Regions from separate parts of the Kribbella sp. NPDC048928 genome, predicted to be linked through region 2. Evidence: riboswitches for the same ligand, from Rfam matches in the RefSeq annotation. Region 2 holds a riboswitch; each other region holds the start of a gene.
What was found. Region 2 has a riboswitch for FMN ahead of ACGFI6_RS22470 (6,7-dimethyl-8-ribityllumazine synthase). Riboswitches for the same ligand answer to the same signal wherever they lie in the genome.
Positions count from the first base shown of each region.

Region 1: it holds a riboswitch for FMN, as region 2 does, so the genes downstream of both, ribB (3,4-dihydroxy-2-butanone-4-phosphate synthase) here and ACGFI6_RS22470 (6,7-dimethyl-8-ribityllumazine synthase) in region 2, are expected to answer to the same signal.
Region 3: it holds a riboswitch for FMN, as region 2 does, so the genes downstream of both, ribD (bifunctional diaminohydroxyphosphoribosylaminopyrimidine deaminase/5-amino-6-(5-phosphoribosylamino)uracil reductase RibD) here and ACGFI6_RS22470 (6,7-dimethyl-8-ribityllumazine synthase) in region 2, are expected to answer to the same signal.

Region 1 is NZ_JBICUC010000002.1:336,709-340,937, forward strand. It holds gene ACGFI6_RS08415 (threonine/serine exporter ThrE family protein) at 1-572, opposite strand, end outside; gene ACGFI6_RS08420 (sugar-binding transcriptional regulator) at 562-1,539, opposite strand; FMN riboswitch at 1,639-1,772, shown strand; gene ribB (3,4-dihydroxy-2-butanone-4-phosphate synthase) at 1,856-2,470, shown strand; gene ACGFI6_RS08430 (transketolase family protein) at 2,454-3,422, opposite strand; gene ACGFI6_RS08435 (transketolase) at 3,419-4,229, opposite strand, start outside.
Region 2 is NZ_JBICUC010000005.1:86,759-90,987, reverse strand. It holds gene ACGFI6_RS22480 (hypothetical protein) at 1-407, opposite strand, end outside; gene ACGFI6_RS22475 (pyridoxamine 5'-phosphate oxidase family protein) at 528-1,013, shown strand; gene ACGFI6_RS22470 (6,7-dimethyl-8-ribityllumazine synthase) at 1,064-1,522, opposite strand; FMN riboswitch at 1,585-1,760, opposite strand; gene ACGFI6_RS22465 (TetR/AcrR family transcriptional regulator) at 1,835-2,416, opposite strand; gene ACGFI6_RS22460 (EthD family reductase) at 2,487-2,798, opposite strand; gene ACGFI6_RS22455 (winged helix-turn-helix transcriptional regulator) at 2,920-3,273, shown strand; gene ACGFI6_RS22450 (hypothetical protein) at 3,605-4,229, opposite strand, start outside.
Region 3 is NZ_JBICUC010000012.1:211,294-215,522, reverse strand. It holds gene ACGFI6_RS39315 (bifunctional 3,4-dihydroxy-2-butanone-4-phosphate synthase/GTP cyclohydrolase II) at 1-339, opposite strand, end outside; gene pnuC (nicotinamide riboside transporter PnuC) at 341-1,015, opposite strand; gene ACGFI6_RS39305 (riboflavin synthase) at 1,012-1,617, opposite strand; gene ribD (bifunctional diaminohydroxyphosphoribosylaminopyrimidine deaminase/5-amino-6-(5-phosphoribosylamino)uracil reductase RibD) at 1,618-2,628, opposite strand; FMN riboswitch at 2,829-2,962, opposite strand; gene ACGFI6_RS39295 (MFS transporter) at 3,058-4,229, opposite strand, start outside.

The sequences.
Region 1 (4,229 bases), on a different contig from region 2:
TACAGCACCAGGGCGACCGCGGTTGCGACGAAGGCACCGGCGACCTGCTGGTAGAACGCGGGCAGCCGCTGGCGGTTGAACCAGCGGTTGTTCAGGTCGATCACGATCGCGGTCAGGACCGCCAGCAGCGTGATCAGCCAGCCACCGCCGAGCAGCAACGTGGCGCCGCCGGCCATCACGCCCCACGCGAGCACCGCGCTCCACCGCGGATACGGCGGACCCGCGGACGTGATCCGTGCCAGATCGCGAGAGGCCTCCTCGCGGGTCAGGTCACCGCGGGCGAGCCGACGTACCAACTGGTCGACGTCGGTCAGCCGGGAGAAGTCCTGCGACCGGTACCGGACCAGGCGGATGTGCGTCTCGGGCGCGACGTCCGGCGCCGCCTGGTACGAGACCGCCATCGATGTGAACGTGATGTCGACCTCGCACCCGCGCAACCCGCCGGCCGCGGCGACACCGAGGATCGTGGCGGTAGCGTCCGCCGTACCCGCGCCGCTGGACAGCAACACCTCACCGACCCGCAACGCCAGGTCGATCGTGGCGTAGACCTCCCGCTGCTCCTCAGGCTCCATCTACCAACCGGTGGGCCATGGCGAGGTCGGTGATCAGGATGTTGATCCAGCCGCCGAGCAGGGCGGCGCGGATCGCGGAGTACTTGCGGTCGCCGCCGGCCACACCGATCCGGCGCGGCACCGCCAGCAACTCCTTCGCGGTCACCCCGATGACCCGCTGGTCGAACGTCGAGCGCACGAGCTTTCCCTCTTCGTCGAAGAACCGGAAACACACGTCCCCGACGGCACCGAGCCTGCGGAGCTCGTCCTGGTCGGCCTCGGCGACCGCGTTCCCGCTGCGCTGCAGCAGCGGCGAAGGCTCGAGGCTGCCGATCCCGACCAGGGCGTCGGTGAGTTGTCCCCACGTGCCCAGAACGTCCCGAACTGACACGTCGCTCATCATCGCCCGGCGTACCGCAGGCGTCCCGACCAGGCCGGGCGCGGGCAGGTACACCGGCATCCCACCGGTCAGCTCGGCGAACCGCGCGGTCAGCCGCGTCGCCTGCATCTGCACCGCAGCGTCGCCCAGACCGCCGACGATCTGCACCACCTTGTCCACCACCGGGACGCTCTTGCGCGGCATCCGGTCGACGGCCGCGATCAGCGTCTCGCTCCAGGACGAGATCCCGACCACGTGCCCGCCGGTGAGCGTCATGTCCAGGTACGCAGAGGCGCCCGACCCGAGCGCGGGCAGCACCTCGTCGCCGGCCCCGGCGGTGTCGACGACGACCGCGTCACGCAGCCCGTACCGGCCCTGCAACTCGTCCTCGAGGTCGCTGTGCACGCCGCTCGGCATGGTCACCACGGTGTGCACGATGCCGACCTCGACGGCCTGCTTGAGCATCCGGGACACCCGCGCCTGGGACAGGTTCAGCTCGGCGGCGATCTGCGGCTGGCGGATGCCCTTCTCGTGGTACATCCGGGCCACCTTCGCGAGCAGCCGCAGCTCGTCCAGCCCCGGCTGGCGCACACCACGGTTGCTGTTCACGGGTCCCCTCTCACGATGATCAGACTGGACTATAGGCAGATGAGACGGACAAGACACTCCCGAACTGCGGACGTGCCCTAAGCTGATCGGTGAAAGAACACACGTGCTCTGGGGTCGGTGAAATTCCGAGCCGGCGGTGACAGTCCGCGACCCGCGACTTCGTCAGAAGTAGCGGTTGACCTGGTGGAACTCCGGGACCGACGGTGAAAGTCCGGATGGGAAGACGCACGTGGCAGCTGCACGTCCCCGGACGGGGTCGTGAAGCTTGTCGTTGCCCCGGAGTGCTGGTGAACACACTGCCGAGAGGACAGCGACCGTGAACACCCTCACCAGCCTTGACACCATCGAACGTGCCGTCGCCGAGCTCGCCGCCGGACGGCCGGTAGTCGTCGTCGACGACGAGGACCGCGAGAACGAGGGCGACCTGACCTTCGCCGCGAGCCTCGCAACGCCCGAGCTGATGGCCCTGCTCGTCCGCCACACCAGCGGGTACGTCTGCGCGCCGGCCGCGTCCGAGATCCTGGACCGGCTCGAGCTGCCGTTGATGGTCCCGAACAACCAGGACAGCCTGCGAACGGCGTACACGATCTCCGTGGACGCGGCGACCGGCGTCGGAACCGGCATCTCGGCCGCGGACCGGGCCCGGACCGTCCGTGTGCTCGCCGAGCCGTCGGCGCAACCCGCGGACCTGATCCGGCCCGGCCACATCCTGCCGCTGCGCGCGGTCGACGGCGGAGTCCGGCAGCGGCCCGGTCATACCGAGGCCACCGTCGAACTCGTCCGCCTGGCCGGCCTGCCGCCGGTCGGTGTGATCGGCGAGCTGATGAACGACGACGGCACGCTGATGACCGGCACCGACCTGCGGGCGTTCGCCGACGCTCATGGCTTCGCGATGATCTCGATCGCCGACCTGGTCAGCTACCTGTCGTGACCAGTTTGCGGGCGGCTGCGGCGATGCCGTCGGCGGACAGGCCGTACCGGTCCAGCAGGTAGCCGGCCGACCCCGTGGGGGCGAACTCGGGAATCCCGAGGATCGTCACCCGGGCCGGATGCTGCTGTACGACGGTCTCGGCGACCGCACCGCCGAGACCGCCACCGGACACCGCCTCCTCGGCGGTCACGATGCCGGCCGTCTCCCGCGCGGCCGCGACCACGGCCTCGGTGTCCAACGGCTTCACCGTCGGCATCGAGAGCACCCGCGCCGAGATCCCCTCCCCGGCAAGCTGTTCCGCGGCGGCCAGCGCCCGCCACAGCACGGTGCCGTTACTGATCAGCGTCACGTCGCCGCCGTCCCGTACTGTGATCGCCTTGCCGAGCTCGAACGAGTAGTCCTCGGCGTACACCTTCGGCACGCTCATCCGGCTGACCCGGATGAACACCGGCCCCTCGGACGCAGCCGCCCAGCGCAACGCGGCCGCGGTCTCGATCGGGTCAGCGGGCACGATGATGGTCAGGCCGGCGATCGCGCGCAGCCAGGCGATGTCCTCGATCGAGTGGTGCGTCGGGCCGAGTTCGCCGTACGCGACACCGGGGCTCATCCCGCAGAGCTTGACGTTGGTGTTCGAGTACGCGACGTCGGCCTTGATCTGCTCCAGCGCGCGGCCGGTGAGGAAGCAGGACGCCGCCGACACGAACGGGATCCGGCCGCCGTTCGCCAAGCCGGACGCGACGCCGACCATGTCCTGCTCGGCGATCCCGACGTTGATCAGCCGGTCCGGGAACGCCTTGCGGAAGCTGTTCAGCTTGCTCGATCCGACCGAGTCGTTGACCACGCCAACGATCCGGTGGTCCGCGTGCGCGAGCTCGGCGAGCGTCTCGACGTACGCGTCCCGGCAGTCGTACCGCGGCTGGTCCGCGATCGAGCGGGTCTCGACGACTGTCATTGCAGCTCCTTCAGGGCCTGCTGGTACTCAGCGGCATCCGGGACCCGGTGGTGCCAGGCGACGTTGTCGCTCATGAACGAGATCGGGTGACCCTTGTGCGTATGGGCGATCACGAACGTCGGCCTGCCCGGCTCGACGGGCACCGCGGACAGTACGTCGAGCAGCTCGCCGTGGTCGTGCCCGTTCACCTCGACGACGGCGAGCCCGAACGCGGCCGCCTTCGCCGGCAACGGGTCCAGCTCGTTGGTCTCCTGGGTGGTCGCGCCCTGCTGCAGCCGGTTCCGGTCGACGATCACGGTCAGCCGGTCCAGCCGGTACTGCGAGGCGGCCATCATCGCCTCCCAGTTCGAACCCTCTTGCAGCTCGCCGTCTCCGACCAGGACGTACGTACGGCGCGACGAGCCGTCGAGCTTCGCGGACAGCGCGTGTCCTACTGCGATCGGTAGACCGTGCCCGAGCGGACCGGTGTTCGCCTCGACGCCGGTCACCTTGTTCCGGTTCGGGTGCCCGTTGAGCGCGGACAGTGGCTTGAGGAACGTCGCGAGTTCCTCGACCGGCAGGTACCCGAACGCGGCCAGCGTGGTGTAGAGCGCCCCGGCGACGTGGCCCTTGCTCAGGATGAAGCGATCCCGCTCGGGGTCGTTCACGCTCTGCGGCGAGATGTCGAGCACGGCGCCGTACAGCGTGGCCAGAATGTCGATTGCGGAGAAGTCGCCGCCGATGTGGCCGGCACCGGCGTGGTGCACCAGCTTGAGGTCCTGGATCCGGATCTGCCGGGCGGCCTCGGCGATGTGCGCGACCCGCTCG
Region 2 (4,229 bases):
AGGAGCCGGTACGTCATGGTGGCGCCGATGATCTGTCCGGTGAGGTGCTCCTCGTGGACGAGCGCGACGATCCGACCGAGCGGCCGTCCGCCGGAGGAGCTGAACGGGTCCCCGATCTCCGGATCGTCGAGGTGCAAGAGCTCGCGCGGCGAACGGCGTCCGAGGTTGTCGATCAGGTCGTACGAGTAGGGAGCGAGCCGTACCTGGATCAACCAGGACCACACGACACTCGTCGGCGCCTCGATCGTGACAGCTCGCCAGGCCTGCACCGTGGGCTTCGGGGCGAATCGGTCGCACGCGTACGAGGCCTCGGTCTCCTCGTCGGTGACGCCCCACCGATCGCCGATCATCCGCCACCTCTTCTCGGCGCTGCACTCCTGCTCGGCGCTGCACTCCGCCACTGGCATCGTCGCACTGCCCACGCTCCGGCGCCGTGACACCCGACACACCGCGAGTATGCTTCAACCATTCTAGAGATAACACTCTAAAAAAGGAGGGCCGATGACCCCCGACCGCATCGGTAGCTCATGATCACCGAAGCCCAGTGGTCACAGGCCAGACGCGTCGTCCGCCGTACGATCCGCACCTCACTGCACTGCAGCATCGCGAGCACGAACCCGGACGGATCCCCACATGTCACACCGATCGGGTCGCTGTTGCTGACCGAGAAGGGATCCGCGCTCTACTTCGACGTACTCAACTCAAGACTCGCGGCCAACCTCGAGCGCGAACCGAGAGTCGCCATCATCGCCGTCGACAGCGGGAAACGCCTGTGGCTGCGAGCCGCACTGCGCGGCCGATTCACCGGCTCCCCTGGTATCAGGTTGATCGGCTCCGTGGGCCCGCCTCGCGAAAGCACCCCAGTGGAAACCGGCCGCTTCCAACGAGCCGTCGGACCACTCCTGCGGACCCCAGGAGGCAAAGCCCTCTGGGGCTCACTCCCCACGGTCCGCGACGTAACCGTCGAGCGCATCCAAAACCTCAACCTGGGCCCCCTGACACACGCGCTCTAACCCGAACTGCCCGGGCGGCAGCCGGGCAGGCGGCGGGCGGGCGTACTGGCTTAGGCGACCTTGGGGGCGGTGAGGGTTTCGATGATTGCTCGGGCGACTTCGCGGCCCTTGATCACGAAGTGGTCGCGGAAGAACGCGTGATGCTCGTCATGCTCGTGGAAGTGCAGCGGAGTCAGCACCGCGGAGAACGTCGGTACGCCCGTCTCCAACTGAACCCGCATGAGCGCATCCACCACCGTCGCCGCCACGAACTCATGACGATAGATCCCGCCGTCGACGACCAGCCCGCACGCCGCGATCGCGGCGTACTCCCCGGTCGAGGCGAGCTGCTTGACCTTCAACGGGATCTCGAAGGCTCCCGGGACCTTGTACACGTCGACCTGGCGGCCTTCGGTACGCAGGTCGTCGACGCAGGTTCGTACTGCCTGGTCGACGATGTCGGCATGCCAGCGCGACGCGATCACGGCGATGCGTGAGCTGTCGGTCGATGCCGTGGGGATGTGTGTCACTGTTCCTCCTGTTCACACACATGCCCAGGGGGTGCGGTGACCGGACGAGACGACCTCGCCTGTCACGTTCTCTTCATTCCGGACTGTGACCGTCGGCTCCGGAGTCGCACCGGATCTGCTGACCCTCCCCCGCCGGCTGAAACGCGTGACGAGGTCGGCGCTCGCGGGCTCGACCTGCCCGGATCGGCCGGGCCGCCATCACCGCCGGTGGGGACTTCCACCCCTCCCTGAGACGCAGCTCCGATATTAGAGGTATCTCTCCACAACTTCAACGATCATCAACAGCAGACGAGGACTTCGCGCACAGCCCGATCACGAGTCGCCGAGGATGATGGAGGTTGCCAGCCGCCGTACCAGCTCGGTCGCTGCCGCCGGTACCGATCCCGGAAGGTGCCGGCGAACGACCGCCAGCGGCAGGTCGACCATCGCGAACGCGATCTCGTCCCGCGGCCGATCCGCCGCAACGGCGATCCCGCGAACGACCTTGGCCAGCCGCCGGTCCCGGCTGCGCTCGTACGACGCCAGCGCCTCGATGTCGGCCGCCGCCCACTGATCGCGCGAGAACGCCCGATGGCCGGCATGCAGTACGGCAGCAGTCCCCGGCTGCTCGCGACACCAATCCACGATCCAAGCAGTCGACGTGACCGCGTGGGCGGGAGTGGGCGCGTCGCCGAGCTGCAGCCGGTACGCCTCGTCGAAGGTGTGCACCGCCCGCGCCCACAACGCGTGCAGCAGCGCAGGCCGATCCGGGAACCGGTGGTACACCGATCCACTCGGCGCACCCGCAGCACGCGCCACCGAGGCCATCGTCACCGCCCTCGCGCCACCCTCGGCGAAGAGCGCAACGCCCGCGTCAAGCAGTGCGTCCGCGGTATGCGTGGCCGGTCTCCCCATGCCCGCGACGATATCTCTTCGGCTTGTAGAGAGACACCTCTAGTATCTGGCCGAGCCACCTGCAGGAGCCTCAGATGGTGCCGTTCTGCATCGGACAGTCCATGACGACCACACCACCGGTGGCGTAGTTGGCGACATCGGCACTCACCTTCTGGCCGTGCGCGGACGCCCTCGACGCGGTCAGTGCGGCGGCGTCGGCGAACTCGGCCTCGAAGACCGCGAAGTACGGCGGCTCCCCCTGCGTCGCCGTCACCTCGAAGCTGTAGCGGTACGCGAGCAAGCCGGGCATCTTCGCGACCAGCGGGAGATGGGTGCTCACGTAGTACTCGCGGAAGTGGTCGGGATCGACGGGCTCGGGATACAGGACCAGCAGCTTGTGCACAACATCCTCCGTTGGTGGTGATCGACCCCCGAAGCCACCCCTGTGCGCTTCGGAAATCGAATCGATGTGGTGCACGATAGTGTGTCGGATATCGAAGCCGCAAGATGGGACGGAACGACGGATGGCGACACCCAGGCCAGGACGCGCGGTCCGAGGATCGAGCACCGGCCGGCCACTGATGGCCGCACTCGACCTATTCGGTCGTAGGTGGAACCTGCGAATCATCTGGGAGCTGCAACACGGCCCGGTCGGATTCCGCGCACTGCAGGAGCGCTGCGACAGCATGTCCTCCAGCGTCCTGCGGCAACGCCTGACCGAGCTGGTCGACGCAGGCGTCGTCGAGCAACACCCCGACACCACCTACGCCCTCACAGAGCTGGGCCACAGCGCCCGCCGCGCCCTCCGCCCCCTAATCCGCTGGTCCACCGACTGGGCCGCGACCCTCTCCACCCCCGATCCGGAAGACGCCCGCTAACACTTCTGATCTCGCACCGTCCGCACCTTCGCGGGCACGCGCGGGTCCGCAACTGGTGGTCGCTCAGCCTCCGCCTCCGGCGCACCTCGTACGACAGGACAGACGGGCACCTGTCGTACGGGGCCACCCCCGAGGCGCCGGAACATCCACTGCCGTTGGTCGTAGTCGTAATAGGTGTCAATGCCACCGACCGTCATAGCACCCCTCCCGGCTGGATCGTCGGCGATCGGTTCCCACACCCGATCGCCGTAAACAGCCTGCATGCCTGCCGACGTCAGTGGTCAGGCTTGCCGTACAGCGGTCTTGCGGGCGTGAGACGCCCTCGCCATGCTCAATGCGCCTCGGTCGCCGGGTCTGTTGCGTCGAGCGCGGGCGTGCGGCCGGCGAGGTCTGTCATGCGGATGGCATCGATGGTCCGAGTCAGATCGGTGACCTGACCGGCCAGGTCCGGGTGGGTGTCGCGGAGTTGCTCGCCGGCTGCGGTCAGCGGCTGGAGCAGGTCGGCGGCGTTGTTGCTGCCGAGCGCGTCGCGGAGGTGCGCGATAGCGGGTGCTGCTCCGGCTGTGGACGGGTTGGTGGTGTCGGTCGGCAATGCGGTGATCTGCCCGGCGAGCTGGCGCAGCGCCGCAGCGTTGTCGTGGGCCCATCCGGCGACGGCGCGGTCGCCAGATCGTCGGTCGCGGGCTGCCTGGACGCGGTCTTCGCGGGTGGTGGCGGCATCGTCGGTGGAGTGGGGCTTGAGTCGCAGGTAGCGGCGTTCGGCTGCCTGGCGGCTGGCCAGGCCGAGGCGAGGTGCGATCTCGGCCCAGGTGGCACCCCGGTCGCGTGCGGCGCCGACCAGGATCGGCTCCCACTCGTCGATGTACGAGCGGAGCCGGTGCAGGGCGGTGAGGGTAGCGAGCACTCGGCCCGCGTCGGCATCGTCCAAGGCGCCCGGGGTCCGCAGTAGCTCGAGT
Region 3 (4,229 bases), on a different contig from region 2:
ACGGATCGTCCGGGCCCGGTCGGCCGCGGAGATGCCGGTACTGATCCCGTCCCGCGCATCCACGGAGATCGTGTACGCGGTCCGCATCCGCTCGCGGTTGTGCGGCGTCATCAGCGGGATCCCGAGCCGGTCGAGCTCGGCGCCCTCCATCGGCACGCACACCACGCCGGAGCTGTACCGGATCAGGAACGCCAGCAGCTCCGGCGTCGCCTTGGACGCGGCGAAGATCAGGTCGCCCTCGTTCTCCCGGTCCTCGTCGTCGACCACGATCACCGGCCGGCCGGCGCGAATCTCCTCGATCGCGTGCTCGATCGTGTCCAGTTTCAGTACGTCGCCCATGTCAGCCCACCACCACCGGTTCGGGCGTCGCCGCCCGCTCGTTGTTCTGGATCTTCCACCAGGACGCGAATCCGAGCACGCAGAACAGCCCGTACACGACGTACATGGTCGCCGACGGGTAGAACTTCGCCTGTACGAGCAGCGGTACGCCGACCACGTCGACCGCCACCCAGATCAGCCAGAACTCGACGAACCCGCGGGCCATCCCGTACGTCGCCAGGATCGAGCCGGTGAGGATCCACGCGTCCCACTGCGGCCCCCACGAGCCGAGCGCCTTCAGCACGAAGTACGCGATCGCGTAGATCACGACGCCGATGCCGAGCAGCTCGAGCCGCTGCCGCGCGGTCGCCCACTTGGGCTGGACCGCGGACGCGGATCCGCCGTGCCGGGTCTGGTACCAGCGGTACCACCCGTACAGGCTGATCAGCGCGAAGAACACCTGACGGCCGGCCTGGCCCCAGAGGTCCTTGTCCTGCGGGGTGTCGAAGATCCCGCCGATGAAGACCGTGAACAGCAGGACGTTGCCGACAATGCCGACCGGCCACGCGGCGACCAGCCGGCGCATGCCGAACAGCGCGCTGGCCAGACCGAACACGTTGCCGACGATCTCGCGGACCAGCACCGGCGAACCGGCGATGGTGACCTGCGACGTCAACAACCAGTCAACGGGATTCACTTGGTGCCTCCGGCAAGTAGTCTCTCGACGTATTTCGCGATCACGTCGACCTCGAGGTTGACGGTGTCGCCGACCTTGTTGCGCCCCAGTACGGTGAGCTCGAGCGTGGTCGGGATCAGGCTGACCCCGAACGTCCCGGACGCGTCGTCGACGTCGGTCACGGTCAGCGAGACCCCGTCGATCGCGATCGAGCCCTTCTCGGCGATGTAGCGCAGGATCTCCGGCGGCGTACTGATCCGGACGTCCTCCCAGTGCTCACCGGGGCTGCGTGACGCGATCGTGCCGGTGCCGTCGACGTGGCCCTGGACGATGTGCCCGCCGAGTCGCTCGTGCGCGGCGACCGCGCGTTCGAGGTTGACCGTCGAGCCCTTCTCCAGTCCGCCGAGGCTGGTCCGCTGCAGCGTCTCGCGCATCACGTCCGCGGTGAACGTACCGCCGCCGTACTCGACGACGGTCAGGCAACAGCCGTTGACCGCGATCGAGGCGCCGAACGCGGCGTCCTCGGTCACCTTCGGCCCGCGGATGCTGAGCCGCGCAGCGTCTCCGTCCAGCAGGTCCAGGGACTCGATCGTGCCGAGCTCTTCGATGATGCCGGTGAACATCTACTTTCCTCCCAGAGGAACCAGGGTGAGCCGGACGTCGTCGGCGAGCCGCGTGACGTCCGTTAGTTTGAACCGCCGCAGGTGGTCGATCGATTCCGCGCCGAGATCGCCGACCGCGGCGTACCCCGAACCGAGCACGGCCGGGGCGACGTACGCGACGATCTGGTCGACCAGACCGGCGCGCAGAAAGGCTGCGGCCAGCGTCGGGCCGCCTTCGAGCCAGAGGTGCCGGATCTGCCGGTCGTCGAGCTGCCGGAGCACCTCGGCGGGATCATGGGTCGGCAGCAGCAGCGTCTCGGCGCGGTCGTTGCGGACCCGGGCCGACTCCGGGATCTCCCGGTCGCCGACCACCACCCGCAACGGCTGCCGAGCGGCCGGTACGTCGTCCTGATCGCGGACCGTCAGCTCCGGGTCGTCGTCCAGCACCGTCTGGGTGCCGACGGCGATCGCATCACACTCGGCGCGCTGCCGGTGGACGTCGGCGCGGGCGAGCGGGCCGGTGATCCAGCGGCTGGTTCCGTCCGGCGCCGCCGAGCGCCCGTCGAGCGTCGTCGCGAACTTCCAGGTGACGAACGGCCGGCCGACCCGGACGCTGTGCAGCCAGACGTGGTTGACCGCTTCGGCCTCGGCCTGCAGGACGCCCTGCACGACCTCGATGTTCTTGCTGATCAGCTTCTCCGCACCCCCCGCCGCGGTCCGGTTCGGGTCCGGTACGGCGTACACGACGCGTGCGACTCCGGCCGCGATCAGCGCATCGGCGCACGGCCCGGTCCGGCCGGTGTGGTTACAGGGCTCCAGCGTGACGTACGCCGTACCGCCGCGAGCCTGGGCGCCGGCCATCCGGAGCGCCTCGACCTCGGCATGCGGGCCGCCGGCAACAGCATGGAAGCCCTCGCCGACCGGATGCCCGTCACGGCCGGTGATCACACAGCCGACGACCGGGTTGGGATGTGTACTGCCGGTGCCACGTGCGGCCAGCTCGATGGCACGCCGCATCCAGGCGACATCCATCGGCGACACGTCGTTCACTACTCGGGCCCCTCGTCGTCACGGACGCACTCCGGGGCCTCCGGCCGGCCTGTCTGCTCCGTCGCCCACCGGGATCTCACCGATCCCGGCACCCGGTCCGTTGCCGGACCCTGCCGCCGTCACGTCCCGCGGGCCTCACAGCCCACGCTCCGCGCCGCCGGGCGCCAGAGCACACCCGCCGACCGCGTGCGCCTCCCATCCGGACTTTCACCGTCGGTCCTGGAATTCCACCAGGTCAACCGATCGCCGAACCGCAGCGACCGGGTCGCGGACTGTTACCGCCGGCTCGGAATTACACCGACCCCGGAGCACGCGAGTGGGTTTCACTCGTACTTCAAGTATGCCCTCCCCCACAACCCGCACCACGACCCAGGTCACATCCTGGTCCTCGACGCACTTGGGAGACGTGCCCTAAGTGTGGGACGGGTCGGGAGTGCATGGCAGGAGGCGGCGGGTGAGGGCGAGGGCTGTTGCGGCGACCGCGCAGGCGACTGCGACCGCGATGATCAGCGGGCGGTAGCCGAACGCGTCGGCGAGACCCGCGCCGGCCAGCGGGCCGGCCGCCTTGGCGATCGTGGTCGGCGTACCGAGCATGCCGGCGATCGTCCCGAACCCGGTCGCGCCGTATCGGTCCAGCAGGATCGCCGGCGTCGCGATCGACGACACCCCGAACCCGAGGCCGAACAGCACCAGACACCCGACCGCTCCCGCCACATGACGCCCCAGGACGGGCAGCAGCCCGATCGCGATCCCCTGCACGAACAGGATCACTGCAGTAACCGTCGCCATCGGCAACCACCGCGCCGACACGCTTGTGACCAGCCGCCCGGTCACCGACAACAGCCCGAGCAGACCAGCCAGGCTCGCCGCCCGCGCCGGCGGGTGCCCCAGGCTGACCAGATACAGCACGAGGTGCACAGAGATCACGGCCAGCGCCGCACTGTGTACGACAAACGCTCCCGCGAGCAGCCAGAACCCGGGATCGCTCAGCACCCTCGCCGGCGACGTGCTGTGTCGCACGCCGACAGCCGGCCGCGGCGGACGCCGCCGTACGGCGATCAGGTGCAGCGGGACCGTGATGGCGGCCACGGCACCCGCCAGGATGACCAGCGCAGTACGCCAACCTTGCGCGTGGGCGAGGTATCCGGTGAGCGGGATGAAGATCGAGCTGGCGAGCCCGCCGACCAAGGTGATGGTGAGGATCGAGTTGGTCCGCCGCTCCGGTGCGGTGACCGCCACCACGACGGCGAACGCGGGCGGATAGAGCACCATCGCCGACGCGATGCCGATCGCGACAAAGACTCCGTACAACTGGACGGTGTTGTGGACCTGCGACCAGGCGAGTACGGCGATTGCCGCGAGGACCGAGCCGCCCGTCATCAGGGCCCGCCCTCCGTGCGCGTCGAGCCAGCGTCCGACGGGGATCGACACCAGGCCGCTGACGAGTACGGCGGTGGTCGACGCGCCGACCGTGGTGGTTGTGGAGATGCCGAGCTCGGCGCTCATCGGGCCGAGCAGCGCACTGAACGCGTAGGTCAGGACGCCGTACCCGACCGTCGTCGTGATCGCCAGCGCGCCGATCA